4 regions of the Streptomyces sp. NPDC021212 genome follow, and region 4 is predicted to be linked to each of the others. Evidence: riboswitches for the same ligand, from Rfam matches in the RefSeq annotation. Region 4 holds a riboswitch; each other region holds the start of a gene.
The links. A riboswitch is a leader RNA that binds a small molecule or an ion and turns the genes downstream of it on or off. The one in region 4 is predicted to bind cyclic di-AMP.

Region 1 (3,199 bases), on a different contig from region 4:
ATCCACTACTGTCTGGGCGCCCCGCTGGCCCGCCTGGAGGCACAGACCGCGCTCGCCACCCTGCTGCGCCGGCTGCCCGACCTCCGACTGGCAGTGGAGCCGGACGCCTTGCGCTGGCGCGGCGGGCTCATCATGCGTGGACTGCGCACCCTCCCGGTGACCTGGGGAGAGTGACATCCGATCAGGCGTGTGACCGTGGCGTGACCTCCAATACACCGGCTTGTGATGATCCTGTGGCCTCGCTATGTTCAACCGACAAACGAGCCCCACACGAGAGGCGATTCGCATGCTTTCCGGGAACGGACGTCACCGCCGCCCCCGCCAGGCTCCGGCCATCGTCGTCGCGGCGGGGGTGACCGGCGCGAGCATCGCCATCCCGCTCCTGGGGGCGACCGGCGCCCAGGCCGCCCCCGCGTCCACGTGGGACCGGGTCGCCGAGTGCGAGAGCGCCGGGATGTGGAGCGCCAACGAGGGCAACGGCTTCTACGGCGGTCTTCAGCTGACCCTCGACATGTGGAAGAAGTACGGCGGCACCGGCTACGCCCCGCGCCCCGATCTCGCCAGCCGCTCCCAGCAGATAGCCGTCGCCGAATCGATCCTCGGCGACCGCGGCCCGGACGCCTGGCCCAGCTGTGCGCTGAACGCCGGGCTGACCGCCGACGGCGACAGCCCGGACGTGAACCCGGGCAGTACGGCACGCCCCTCCCAGCAGGCCCCGCAGCCCGGCGACTCGGACCGGGACTCCGGCGGGGTGGAGCGGAACCATGTCTCCAAGGCGCCCGCCGCGCCGGACGACGACGCGCCCTCGCCGTCCCCTTCTTCTTCCGGCGCGTCCGACCCCTCGTCGTCCCCTTCCTCCGGTGGGGAGACCTCCGAAGAACCCTCCGAGACTCCCTCTGAAACCCCGTCCGAGACCCCCTCCGCGGGTGCCTCGGACCCGGCTGACTCCGGTGAGCACCGGGGCGAGTCGGACCAAGACGCGCGGCCGAGCGACCGCGCCTCGCGCGGCGGGGCCGATCGTGTCGAAAACCCCACGGATGGCGGCTACACGGTGCGTCGGGGTGACAACCTTTCAGCAATCGCCGAAAAGCAGGAATTGGGCGGCGACTGGCGTCGGCTCTACGCGTCCAACGAGAAGCTGATCGGAGCCGATCCGGATCTCATCATCCCTGGTCAGCGGCTTGACCTCACCATCAGGGGCCAGTAGTTCGGGGGGATTTGCCCGATCTGGCGCCGGTGAGACATACCTCTCGTCACATTTTCCCGCCCGTCCCTCGTGTCCGGTCTCTCCATACCCGGCCCCACCTGCACCAATGTGGGCCGAGTGAGATCGATAACGTACCTCTTCGCTGCGATAAGGGTGTTTGAACGTTTCCCTGAGGTGTGTTTAACGTCTTTCCGCTCGCCACCAAGCGAGCACCGTCGACCGTCACGCCGAGTCCTGCCGGCGGTCGTCCGGTACCGACGCGCCAGCGCCGAAGGCAGGAGCGGGGGACCCAAGGTAAGTGCCGCGAGGCCAGCGGAATCGGCCGAACGGCTAGGGGTGAAGCAGGGTGCGGACCCCGCACCCGGCCGGGCAACTCACGCCCGAACCCGACAGCTCACCTCGTAGGCGTCGGTGAGGAAACGAACGAACATGTCCAACGCTCAGGGCAAGCACCGTCGTCCGTCCAAGGCCACTCGTATCGCAGCGTTCGCCGGTCTCGCCGGTGCCGCCGTGGCCGCCCCGCTCATCGGGGCTACGTCCGCCTCTGCCGCCACCACGTCCCAGTGGGACCAGGTCGCGCAGTGCGAGTCCGGCGGCAACTGGTCGGTCAACACCGGCAACGGGTACTACGGCGGCCTGCAGTTCTCCTCCTCCACCTGGGCCGCCTACGGCGGTACCGCCTACGCTCCCACCGCTGACAGGGCCGGTAAGGCCCAGCAGATCCAGGTGGCCGAGAAGGTCCTCTCCAGCCAGGGCAAGGGCGCCTGGCCGGTCTGCGGCAAGGGTCTGACCGCCGGCGGCGCCCCGTCCGCCCCCGCGCAGTCCACCCCGTCGCAGAGCCAGTCCGACTCCTCGCAGTCGGCCCCGGCCGCCAAGCAGAAGGCCGCGCCCCGCAGCGCGCCCGAGCACGCCGCGCGCGGCGAGGCCCGTGGTCCGGTCAAGAAGGGCGACGGCGAGTACAAGGTCAAGTCCGGTGACACCCTTGGCAAGATCGCCAAGACCGAGGACGTCAAGGGAGGCTGGAAGAAGCTCTACGACCTCAACAAGAACGTCATCCAGAAGGCCGACCTGATCTTCCCCGGCCAGCAGCTCCACCTGAGCTGAGCCGCCCCACCCTCTTGACGAGCCCCGGCCGGGTGTGCCGCCCCCCACGGTGCACCCCGCCGGGGCTTCGGTGCGGTTAGGCTCATGCTGCTACCGCAGACACATACGAAGGAGATCCTCGTGCCGTCCATCGACGTCGTCGTAGCTCGCGAGATCCTCGACTCGCGAGGGAACCCCACGGTCGAGGTCGAGGTCGGCCTCGACGACGGCAGCACCGGCCGTGCCGCCGTCCCGTCCGGCGCCTCCACCGGCGCCTTCGAGGCCCTCGAACTCCGTGACGGCGACAAGAACCGCTATGGCGGCAAGGGCGTGGAGAAGGCCGTCCTCGCCGTCATCGAGCAGATCGGCCCCGAGCTGGTCGGATATGACGCCACCGAGCAGCGCCTGATCGACCAGGCGATGTTCGACCTGGATGCCACTCCGGACAAGTCCTCGCTCGGCGCCAACGCCATCCTGGGCGTCTCCCTCGCCGTGGCGCACGCCGCCTCCGAGGCGTCCGACCTGCCCCTTTTCCGATACCTCGGTGGCCCGAACGCGCACCTGCTGCCGGTCCCGATGATGAACATCCTCAACGGCGGCTCGCACGCCGACTCCAATGTGGACATCCAGGAGTTCATGATCGCGCCGGTCGGTGCGGAGTCCTTCTCCGAGGCGCTGCGCTGGGGTGCGGAGGTCTACCACACCCTGAAGGGCGTCCTGAAGGAGCGGGGCCTGTCCACCGGTCTCGGCGACGAGGGCGGCTTCGCGCCGAACCTCGACTCCAACCGGGACGCCCTGGACCTGATCGTCGAGGCCATCAAGAAGGCCGGCTACCAGCCCGGCCAGGACATCGCGCTCGCGCTCGATGTCGCCGCCTCCGAGTTCCACAAGGACGGCGTCTACCAGTTC
Region 2 (3,199 bases), on a different contig from region 4:
CTCGGCCTCGTCGGCCGTCCAGCCGAAGACATTGCCGCCCAGGGAGAGCGGGAAGACGGACAGATTGCCGATGGTCTTGCGGGTCTCAGTCATACGTTGCTCCAACGCCCGCGACGGAGGGGTGTATTCCGCCCTTGGGGGCAGAAAAGGAACCGGCGGCCCTGGCGTCAAGGGGGGAGAGAGCGCCAGAGCCGCCGGAGCGAGGGGGGCCGTCGTTACAGCCGGGCCATCAGGGCCCTGCGGATCGAGTGGATCACGCGGGTGACGTTCAGCGCGCCGATCACGGGTTCAGCCCCTTGTCGCGCAGCCAGGGCATCGGATCGATCGGGGAACCGCCGCCGGGCCGGACCTCCAGGTGGAGGTGGGGGCCGGTGACGTTGCCGGTGGCGCCGACGCGGCCGATGGTCTCGCCCGCGGACACCTTGCCCGAGGTGACGACCATGGACGACAGGTGGCAGAACCAGAGCTCGGTGCCGTCATCGAGCTTGAGCACGATGCGGTAGCCGTACGAACCGGCCCAGCCCGCCTGCGTGATGGTGCCGCTGTGCAGCGCCTTGACCGGGGTGCCGGTCGGGGCGGCGAAGTCCTGGCCGGTGTGGTCGGCGGACCACAGGTCGCCGGCCTGGCCGAAGCCCGCGGTCAAGGTGTACGAGGCGACGGGGAGGACCCACCCGCTGGCGGCCTTGGCGGCGGCGGCCTTCGCGGCTGCGGCCTTGGCGGCCGCGGCCTTCGCGGCGGCCTCCTTCTCGGCCTCCGCCTTCGCCTCGGCGGCCTTCTTCTTGGCGGCGGCCTCGGCCTTCTTCTGCGCCGCCAGGTCGCGGGCCTTGGCCGCGGCCTGCGCCGCGTCGTCGGCGGCGGCCTTGGCGGCGGCCCGCACCGCGGCGTCGCGTCTGTCGTCGTCGGCCGCGGTCTGCTGACTCTCGGCCTGCCGCAGGATGCGGGTGCGCAGCGCCTCGCCGGAGTCGGTGGTGCTGGTGGAGAGGGCGGTCGCGGTGGTCTGGGAGCCCTCGTCGTCCCCCGTCAGGGAGCCGATGCCGGGCAGGTCCTTGGCGGCGGGCAGCTGAGCCTTGACCTCGTCGGCGACGTGGGAGAGGTCCGGCATGGAGATCGGTATCGCGGGCCGGTCCTTGGCGCTGGCCATGCCGCCCGCGCCGACCGCCGCGATGACGCCGACGCCGAGGACGGCGCCGCTGCGGGCCATGGCCCCGCCGCGCTGCTTGCCGACGCGGTGCTTGCCGCGCAGCGGGGCGATGGACTCCTCTGTGGGGTTCCACTCGTCCCAGTCGTCCCAGACGGCTTCCTTGGCGAGGGAGGACTCATCCGGTCCTCCGTCGGCTCCGAGGCCGACCGCGGGCCGGGCGCCGGCGTCGAAGCCGACTCCGTACGTGGTCGCCGTGCCGAGGCCGGTACCCGCTGAGCGGTACGGGGCTTGGTCCAGTACGGACCTGTTGGACGCCACCGGGGCGCACTCCTTTCCTTCCTTCTCGCCTACCGGGTTAGCTGACGGGTTCGGAGCAGGAAGGTCTCCTACGGGTCAGGTTCGACCCGATTCACCCCAAGGTGGTGGTTCCCCGGTTCCCTGGTGCTGGCGGTGCTGCTGGTGTGCGTGGTGTCGAGGGTGGTGCTGGCGCTGCACGTACGGGATTCGGCGACGGCGCACGGTGCCGCCCCTGCGGCGGCTGTGTGACCGCGCTGCGTTATCGAACGTTAATAGAGAGCGCGACATGATTCCAAGCTCTTCTGAAGAATCCGCGTAGCTTTGGCATGAACTTAGTAAGCAACAGGGGACAGATGGGGTCGTTTCACCCCAGTTGAAAAGGGTTGGTAAAAACCTCCGGCGAGCTGATCGTGCGTCAATCGTTATGCGTCGTCGTCACGGTCGACTACGGTCCGTGTGCGGAGTGGGGGCCGTGGTTCCGTTCGGTCCGGGCGGGCGCCGGACCGCGAGGAGCGCCATGTCGTCCGAGGCCTCCCCTCCCGTATGGAGCGCCACGTCGTCCACGAGCGCGTCGAGCAGCCCGCCCGGTCCGGTGAAGCGGAGGCCGCGCAGCCGCTCCTCGGGGACGTAGAACGTGCCGTGCGGGTCGCGGGCCTCGGTCACCCCGTCCGTGAACAGCAGCAGCGTCGCGTCCTCGGGGAACCGCAGCTCCGTCACCCGGTCGGGCCAGCCGCCCAGTTCGCCCATCCCCAGCGGCAGCGCGGGCGACTCCGGCTCCAGCGGCCGTACCTCGCCGTCGCCGGGCAGCAGCAGCGGCGGGGGGTGACCGCGGTTGATGAGGCGGAGGGTGGAGTCGCCGCGCGGGATCTCACCGAGGACGGCGGTGGTGAACCCCTCGAACGCCTCCAGCTCGGCCCGCCGCGCGCCCTCGCGCCGCAGCGCCCGCTCCAGCCGCCCCGCGAGCCCCTCCAGCGTCGCCTCCTGCTCCGCGGCCTCCCGGAAGGCGCCGACGAGGACCGCGACGACCTCCACGGCCTGGAGCCCCTTGCCGCGGACGTCCCCGACGATGAGGCGTACGCCGTGCGGGGTGTCCTGCACCGCGTACAGGTCGCCGCCGATCGCGGCGTACCGCTCGGCCGCCACGTAGCGCGCCGCGACGTCCAGCCCGGCGATGCGGGCGGGCGGCACGGGCAGCACGGCCCGCTGCGCCGCCTCCGCGATACCGCGCGCCGAGGCCAGCCGCCGGTCGCTTCGGCGGACGACGCGGTTGATCACGAGCGCGAGCAGGGAGACGGTGGCCACCGTGGCGATCTCGGTCGCGGCCTGGGTGGGGTCCTTCACGCCGTGCAGCTCCGCCAGCAGGCATACGGCGGTGAGGGCGAGGACCGTCGTGAGGATGGTCTGCCGCAGCGGGAAGAGGGAGGCGGCGACCAGCGGGGCCGCGGCGAAGAAGGGGGAGGCGGTGTACGGGGCCGGGGTGGCGAGGTCGAAGGCGACGCCGCCGAGCAGGAGGACGGCGGGCGTCCAGCGGGCCAGCCGGCGACCCGAGGACACCTGGGCGGCCTCCTCGGCGGAGACGACTCCGGCGGCCGCGCCCGGGCCCGGGGGCTCGGCGACGGGCGTACGGGCGGGCGTACGGACGCCCGTACGAGCCCTGCTCCCTCGCACCCGCACGGCCTCTCTCGCTTTCGCTGGTCCATGACCCCGTCATCAGGCTTCCGGGTGCCGGGGCGCGGGGCGAGCCGGTGGCGGCCATGTGGG
Region 3 (3,199 bases), on a different contig from region 4:
GCGGCGGTGCGGGCCTTCTACGAGGCGCACATCCGGCCGTCCACCACGACCGCGGTCGTCGTCGGCGACCTGGCCGGTGTCGACCTCGACCAGGCGCTCGCCGACACCCTCGGTGCCTGGACCGGCGGCCCGGCTCCGCAGGGCTCGGTCCCGCCGATCATCGCCGACGACACCGGCCGTGTGGTGATCGTCGACCGGCCCGGCGCGGTCCAGACCCAGCTGCTCATCGGGCGCATCGGCGCCGACCGGCACGACCGCGTCTGGCCCGCGCAGGTGCTGGGCACCTACTGCCTGGGCGGCACCCTCACCTCCCGTCTGGACCGGGTACTGCGCGAGGAGAAGGGCTACACCTACGGGGTGCGCGCCTTCGGCCAGGTGCTGCGCTCCACGCCGCCCTCGCCGGCCGGCGGCGGCTCGGCGGGCGCCTCGCTGCTGGCGATCAGCGGTTCGGTGGCCACCGAGGTCACCGGCCCGGCGCTGGAGGACCTGTGGACGGTGCTGCGGACGCTGAAGGAGGAGGGGCTGACGGACGCCGAGCGTGACGTCGCCGTGCAGAACCTCGTCGGTGTCGCCCCGCTCAAGTACGAGACGGCCGCCGCCGTCGCGGGCACGCTCGCCGACCAGGTCGAGCAGCACCTGCCGGACGACTTCCAGGCACAGCTGTACGCCCGGCTCGCCGAGGCGGGCACGGTGGAGGCGACCGCGGCGGTCGTGAGCGCCTTCCCCGCCGACCGGCTGGTGACCGTCCTGGTGGGTGACGCCTCGAAGATCGAGGAGCCGGTCAAGGCGCTCGGCATCGGAGAGGTGCGCGTCATCACCGGCTGAACCGCGTTCCGGCGGGCCCGATATGTCCCGGGGCCCGGCCCAACGCCGTATCACCACAAGGACCCTGGCGTCGAGTGCGACGCCAGGGTCCTCCCTTATGCCCGATTTGAGGGCTGTTTGGTTTGTGGCGAGAACAACAAAAACCCGTAACCGTTTGGTGATCGAAACGCGGCCCGTTTAGCGTCAGTGCGGCTGTTCGCCGGATACCGCCGCACCCGCGGCACGGACAGTCATCGCCGAGTCCCATGGTGCGAGTGCCAGGGGAGCCGGGGACCCAAACGTCCCTGGGGTGAATCGGACGCCTTCCCCGGCCGGGGGAGGGGCCCGTAGGAGACCTTCCTGCTCCGAACCCGTCAGCTAACCCGGTAGGCGAGAGGGAAGGAAAGGAGTGCGCCACCACATGGCGTTCACCCGTGCCGCCGGGAAGCACCGACGTCCCAGCCAGGCCGCCGTCCGTACCGGCGCCAACATCGCCGGCATTACCACGGTCGCCTCGGGCGTCGTCGCCGGCATCGCCGGCCCGGCCCTCGCCGCGACCGGCGAGACGCCGTCTCCCCAGGACACCGGTCTCCGCCAGGCAATGGTGATGGGCGACGGTCTCTCCGACCAGATCGACGCGCAGGCCCAGTCGCAGCAGAGCGCCGCCGAGTTCGCCGCCGCCAAGGCCAAGGCCGAGGCCGTGGCCCGCCAGGAGGCCGCACGGAAGGCCGAGGCCGCCGCGAAGAAGGCCAAGGCGGAGCGCGACGCCAAGGAGCGCGCCGCGCGTGAGGAGGAGCGCAAGCGCCTCAACACGTTCGTCTCGCCCGTCGAGGGCTCCTCCGTCTCCACGGGGTACCAGGCGTCCAGCGGCCTGTGGTCCTCCGGCAGCCACACCGGGATCGACTTCAGCGCCTCCACCGGCACCGAGGTGCATTCGGTGGGCATGGGTGAGGTCGTCGAGGCGGGCTGGGGTGGCTCCTACGGCAACAACGTCGTCATCAAGATGAACGACGGCACCTACACCCAGTACGGCCACCTCTCCTCGATCGGCGTCTCGGTCGGCCAGAAGGTCACCCCCGGCCAGCAGATCGGCCTGTCCGGCGCGACCGGCAACGTCACCGGCCCGCACCTGCACTTCGAGGCCCGCACCACGGCGGAGTACGGCTCGGACATGGACCCGCTGTCGTACCTGCGCTCGCACGGTGTCAACCTCTGACCCGTCGCCCCTCCTGTCGAAAGGCCCCGTCCGCGCCCGGACGGGGCCTTCGGCGTGCCCGCTCCGCTGTGACCAAAAAATATCCCCGAATTTCCTTCGCCCATCGGAAATCCCGGCGGCTTCGAATAGAGTCGCTGAACGCGCGTCAATCGGATGCGTTTCGCGGGGTTGAGGCGGAGGATCGACAATGCGGGACCGGAAGTGAACGGGGATACGACCGCGCTCCAGGGCGGTCGCCGGATTTCGGCACACGCGGTGTGCGCGGCGATCCGTGACGACATCATCTCCGGTGCCTGCCCGCCCGGCAGCCGGCTGACCGAGGAACTGCTCGCCCGGCGCTACGGGGTCTCCCGGGTGCCCGTCCGCGAGGCGCTGCGCACCCTGGAGTCCGAGGGCTTCGTCACCACCCGGCGGCATGCGGGCGCGTGCGTCGCGCAGCCGTCCGAGAAGGAGGCGGCCGACGTCCTGGACATCCGGGCCCTGCTGGAGCCGCTGGGGGCCGCCAGGGCCGCCCAGCGCCGCACCGAGGGGCATCTGAAGGTGCTGCGCGGTCTGGTCCGGCTCGGCCAGGAGCGGGCGGAGCGCGGCCGGCTGGGCGAGCTGCGCTCGCTGGGCGACTGGTTCCACGAGACGCTCGCCCAGGCGTCCGGCAGCCCGAGCCTGGCGGGACTGCTGGTGCAGCTGCGGCGCAAGACGGCGTGGGTGTACGCGGTGGATCCGGCCCGGCAGGCGGCGCGCGGCGCGCAGGCCGTGCAGGGCGCGCCGGGCCCGACGGGGGGCGCGGACCCGTCGGTGCGCGCCGTCGAGTCCTGGGCGGAGCACGGGGCGATCGTGGACGCGGTCGCGCGCGGTGACGCCGACCGGGCCCGCGAGCTCGTCGCCGCGCACACCGAGCGTTCGCTGGCCGAATACCGATGGCGAAACGCGTCCCAGGTGAGAACTTCGAAACAATCCGTAAACACGGCGAGTGGCCGGAATTAACAGCAGCCCGGTAGGCGGCTCAAAGAAATTCCGTAGGCGGAAAAACAACGGGGCCGCGGTGATCCGTAATGGTTCACCGCGGCCCCGCCGCGCAGAAATGCGATTCGGACGGAATCAGACGGTCTCCGGAAGCTCCTCGAGACCCTCGGCCACGAGCTTCGCCAGACGGTCGAGCGCGACCTCCGCGTCCTCGGCCTC
Region 4 (3,199 bases):
CCCGCGTCCGTCAGCCGGTCGATCTCGTCGGCGACGAACTGGGCCTCGTCGTGCTCGGTGTCCGCGACGTAGCCGGTGATGGTGGCGCCGGTGCCGGCCTCGGTCCACAGGTTCTTCGGGCGGCGGTTCTCGTTGCGCTCGATGACGGCGTTGGCCGCGCTCAGGATGGTCTGGGTGGAGCGGTAGTTCTGCTCCAGCAGGATCGTCCGCGCATCCGGATAGTCCTCCTCGAACTGGAGGATGTTACGGATCGTGGCGCCCCGGAACGCGTAGATCGACTGGTCGGCGTCGCCCACGACGCACAGCTCCCCGGCCTCCTCCTCATCCGTGCCCACCAGCTCGCGCACCAGCGTGTACTGAGCGTGGTTGGTGTCCTGGTACTCGTCGACCAGGACGTGCCGGAAGCGGCGGCGGTAGTGCTCGGAGACGTCCGGGAACGCCTGGAGCAGATTGACCGTGGTCATGATGATGTCGTCGAAGTCGAGGGCGTTGGCCTCGCGCAGCCTCGACTGGTACATCGCGTACGCCTCGGCGAGCGTCTTCTCGAAACCGTCCGCCGCCTGACCGGCGAAGGTCTCCTCGTCGATCAGCTCGTTCTTCAGGTTGGAGATCTTGGCGCTGAACGACTTCGGCGGGAACTTCTTCGGGTCCAGGTCGAGATCCCGGCACACCAGGGCCATCAGCCGCTTCGAGTCGGCGGCGTCGTAGATCGAGAACGATGAGGTGAAGCCCAGCTTCTTCGACTCGCGGCGCAGGATGCGCACGCACGCGCTGTGGAACGTCATCACCCACATCGCGTTCGCCCGCGGTCCGACCAGTTCCCCGACCCGCTCCTTCATCTCGCCCGCCGCCTTGTTGGTGAAGGTGATGGCGAGGATCTGGCCGGGGTGCACCTGGCGGGTGCCGAGCAGATACGCGATGCGGTGGGTGAGCACCCGGGTCTTGCCGGACCCGGCCCCGGCGACGATCAGCAGCGGCGAGCCCGTGTGCTCCACGGCGGCCCGCTGCTGCTCGTTCAGCCCCTCCAGCAGCGCCGTCGGGTCGACGGCGGGGCGGGCCGCGCCGTCCCGGTAGTACGCCTCTCTGGGCCCGCTCGGCACCGGCGCGTCGAATGCGCCCGTGAAGAGGTGGTGCGGCACCTCCTCGCCGCCTGAACCGCCTGAAGCACCGCCTGAACCGCCGGCGGGGCCCGGGTAGGCGGAATCCTCGGGCGGCGGAGGCTCCTCGTCCGGAGGCCCGAGGTTCGCCAGGAAGCTGTCGTCAAAGAGGCTGCTCATCGCTCACCGATTTTAGGCGGCCCTACTGACAGCCTACGCATGGACTGCATATGGATGTCACGAAACGGTTTCGGGCAAAACGACCACCAGCCTTCACAGGAGCCCCACGAGTTGGCTACCGTCCTCCCTCAGGCAGCTCGTACACCCGTCGGCGAACCGCGCCGGCCCGGGCGGCCTCCGCCGAGTCCGGTCGCGCCGCAAGGCAGCCGGAGCCGGGGACCCAAACGCAACACCGGGGTGAATCGGCCCGAGCCGCGATACGACGCGTACATCACGTACGACGTGTCGTCCGCCCGCGCACGGCCGTAGGGCAGCCTTCCGTACCGCCCGAACCCGTCAGCTAACCCGGTAGGCGGTCCACGGAAGGAGTCGCCTCCCTTGGCGTCGCACCGCAAGCCGCGGACCCGAATACCCACCGCCGCCTCCTCCACCGGGCGCCGTACGGCCGTCGGATTCACCACCGCCGCCCTCGCGTCCGTCACCCTCCTCTCCCAGACCGCGAACGCCGCACCGGGCGACCCGAAGCCCGGCGCCACACAGTCGATCGAGGCGGTCAAGGAGAAGGTGGACACCCTCTACCACCAGGCGGAAACCGCCACCCAGCAGTACAACGCCGCCAAGGATCGCTCCGCGGGGCAGCGCACCAAGGTCGACCGGCTGCTGGACGATGTCGCCAAGAACACGGAGAAGCTCAACGAGGCCCGCCGCACCCTCGGCACCTACGCCGCGGCCCAGTACCGCAACGGCGGCATGACCTCGACCGCGAGCCTGCTCTTCTCCAACAACCCGCAGGACATCTTCGACCAGTCCCATCTGATGAACCGGATGGCCGGTTCGGAGAAGCGGGCCGTCGACGACTTCCAGACGCAGGCCGCGAAGGCCGCCAAGGAGCGCGGCGAGGCCGCCAAGAGCCTGGCGTCGCTGACCGAGACCCAGAAAGAGCTGAAGGCCAAGAAGAAGTCCGTCCAGGACAAGCTCGCGCAGGCCCGCCGGCTGCTGGCGAATCTGACCGCCAAGGAGAAGGCGCGACTGGCGGCGATCGAGAAGAAGAAGGCCGAGGAGGCGCGGCGCAAGGCCGCCGAGCTGGCCGAGAAGCAGCGGGAGGCCGCGGCCCGGCAGAAGGCGCAGGAGCAGGAGCAGCAGTCGAGCGGCAGTTCCTCTTCCGGTTCCGGAAGCAGTTCCGGCTCGTCCGGCTCGTCCGGCTCCACGTCCACCTCCACGAGCACCACCAAGGGGGCCAAGGCGGTCGACTTCGCGGAGTCCCAGCTCGGCAAGCCGTACGTCTGGGGCGCCACCGGCCCCAACTCCTACGACTGCTCAGGACTCACCCAGGCCGCCTGGAAGGCCGCCGGTGTCTCGCTGCCGCGCACCACGTTCGACCAGGTGAAGGTCGGCACGCGCGTCTCCACCTCCGACCTCAAGCCCGGTGACCTCGTCTTCTTCTACGACGACATCAGCCACGTCGGCCTCTACATCGGCGACGGGATGATGATCCACGCGCCGAAGCCGGGCGATGTGGTGAAGAAGGCGCCGATCACCGAGATGCCGATCTACGGAAGCGTGCGGCCTGCCTAGCCACGGTAAGCGGGGGTGGCCGCACGGTGAGCGATCGCGCTCGGGCAGCCACCCCCGCTTCCGGGTCACGTGCCCGGCTTACGCCCGTACACGTACACGTCGTCGCCGTTCCGCAACAGGCTCCAGTACTTCTTCGCGTCGCCGGAACGCATGTTGACGCAGCCATGGGAGCCGGGTGGCGACCACACGCTTCCCGCGATGGAGTGGAAGGCCTGGCCGCCGTCGAAGAACTGGCTGTACGGCATGGCCACGTGGTAAATCGTCGACCAGTGGTCGATGTCCCGCCAGTAGATCCTTTTCAGCCCGGTGCGGGTCTCGTACTTGTCCCGCCCGGTACGCACCGGCAC

Region 1: another riboswitch for cyclic di-AMP. It lies ahead of ACH4SI_RS36800 (transglycosylase family protein); the one in region 4 lies ahead of ACH4SI_RS35035 (NlpC/P60 family protein).
Region 2: another riboswitch for cyclic di-AMP. It lies ahead of ACH4SI_RS14495 (M23 family metallopeptidase); the one in region 4 lies ahead of ACH4SI_RS35035 (NlpC/P60 family protein).
Region 3: another riboswitch for cyclic di-AMP. It lies ahead of ACH4SI_RS21340 (M23 family metallopeptidase); the one in region 4 lies ahead of ACH4SI_RS35035 (NlpC/P60 family protein).

Annotation. Positions count from the first base shown of each region.
Region 1 is NZ_JBIRPZ010000019.1:31,132-34,330, forward strand. Features, by position in the region: gene ACH4SI_RS36790 (cytochrome P450) at 1-174, shown strand, start outside; gene ACH4SI_RS36795 (transglycosylase family protein) at 287-1,207, shown strand; cyclic di-AMP (ydaO/yuaA leader) riboswitch at 1,464-1,630, shown strand; gene ACH4SI_RS36800 (transglycosylase family protein) at 1,637-2,311, shown strand; gene eno (phosphopyruvate hydratase) at 2,426-3,199, shown strand, end outside.
Region 2 is NZ_JBIRPZ010000004.1:646,166-649,364, reverse strand. Features, by position in the region: gene ACH4SI_RS14500 (aldo/keto reductase) at 1-93, opposite strand, end outside; gene ACH4SI_RS14495 (M23 family metallopeptidase) at 281-1,459, opposite strand; cyclic di-AMP (ydaO/yuaA leader) riboswitch at 1,471-1,601, opposite strand; gene ACH4SI_RS14490 (PP2C family protein-serine/threonine phosphatase) at 1,874-3,106, opposite strand.
Region 3 is NZ_JBIRPZ010000007.1:415,296-418,494, reverse strand. Features, by position in the region: gene ACH4SI_RS21345 (M16 family metallopeptidase) at 1-825, shown strand, start outside; cyclic di-AMP (ydaO/yuaA leader) riboswitch at 1,050-1,212, shown strand; gene ACH4SI_RS21340 (M23 family metallopeptidase) at 1,226-2,020, shown strand; gene ACH4SI_RS21335 (GntR family transcriptional regulator) at 2,222-3,001, shown strand; gene ACH4SI_RS21330 (HPr family phosphocarrier protein) at 3,116-3,199, opposite strand, start outside.
Region 4 is NZ_JBIRPZ010000016.1:167,459-170,657, reverse strand. Features, by position in the region: gene pcrA (DNA helicase PcrA) at 1-1,277, opposite strand, end outside; cyclic di-AMP (ydaO/yuaA leader) riboswitch at 1,461-1,648, shown strand; gene ACH4SI_RS35035 (NlpC/P60 family protein) at 1,656-2,852, shown strand; gene ACH4SI_RS35030 (L,D-transpeptidase) at 2,918-3,199, opposite strand, start outside.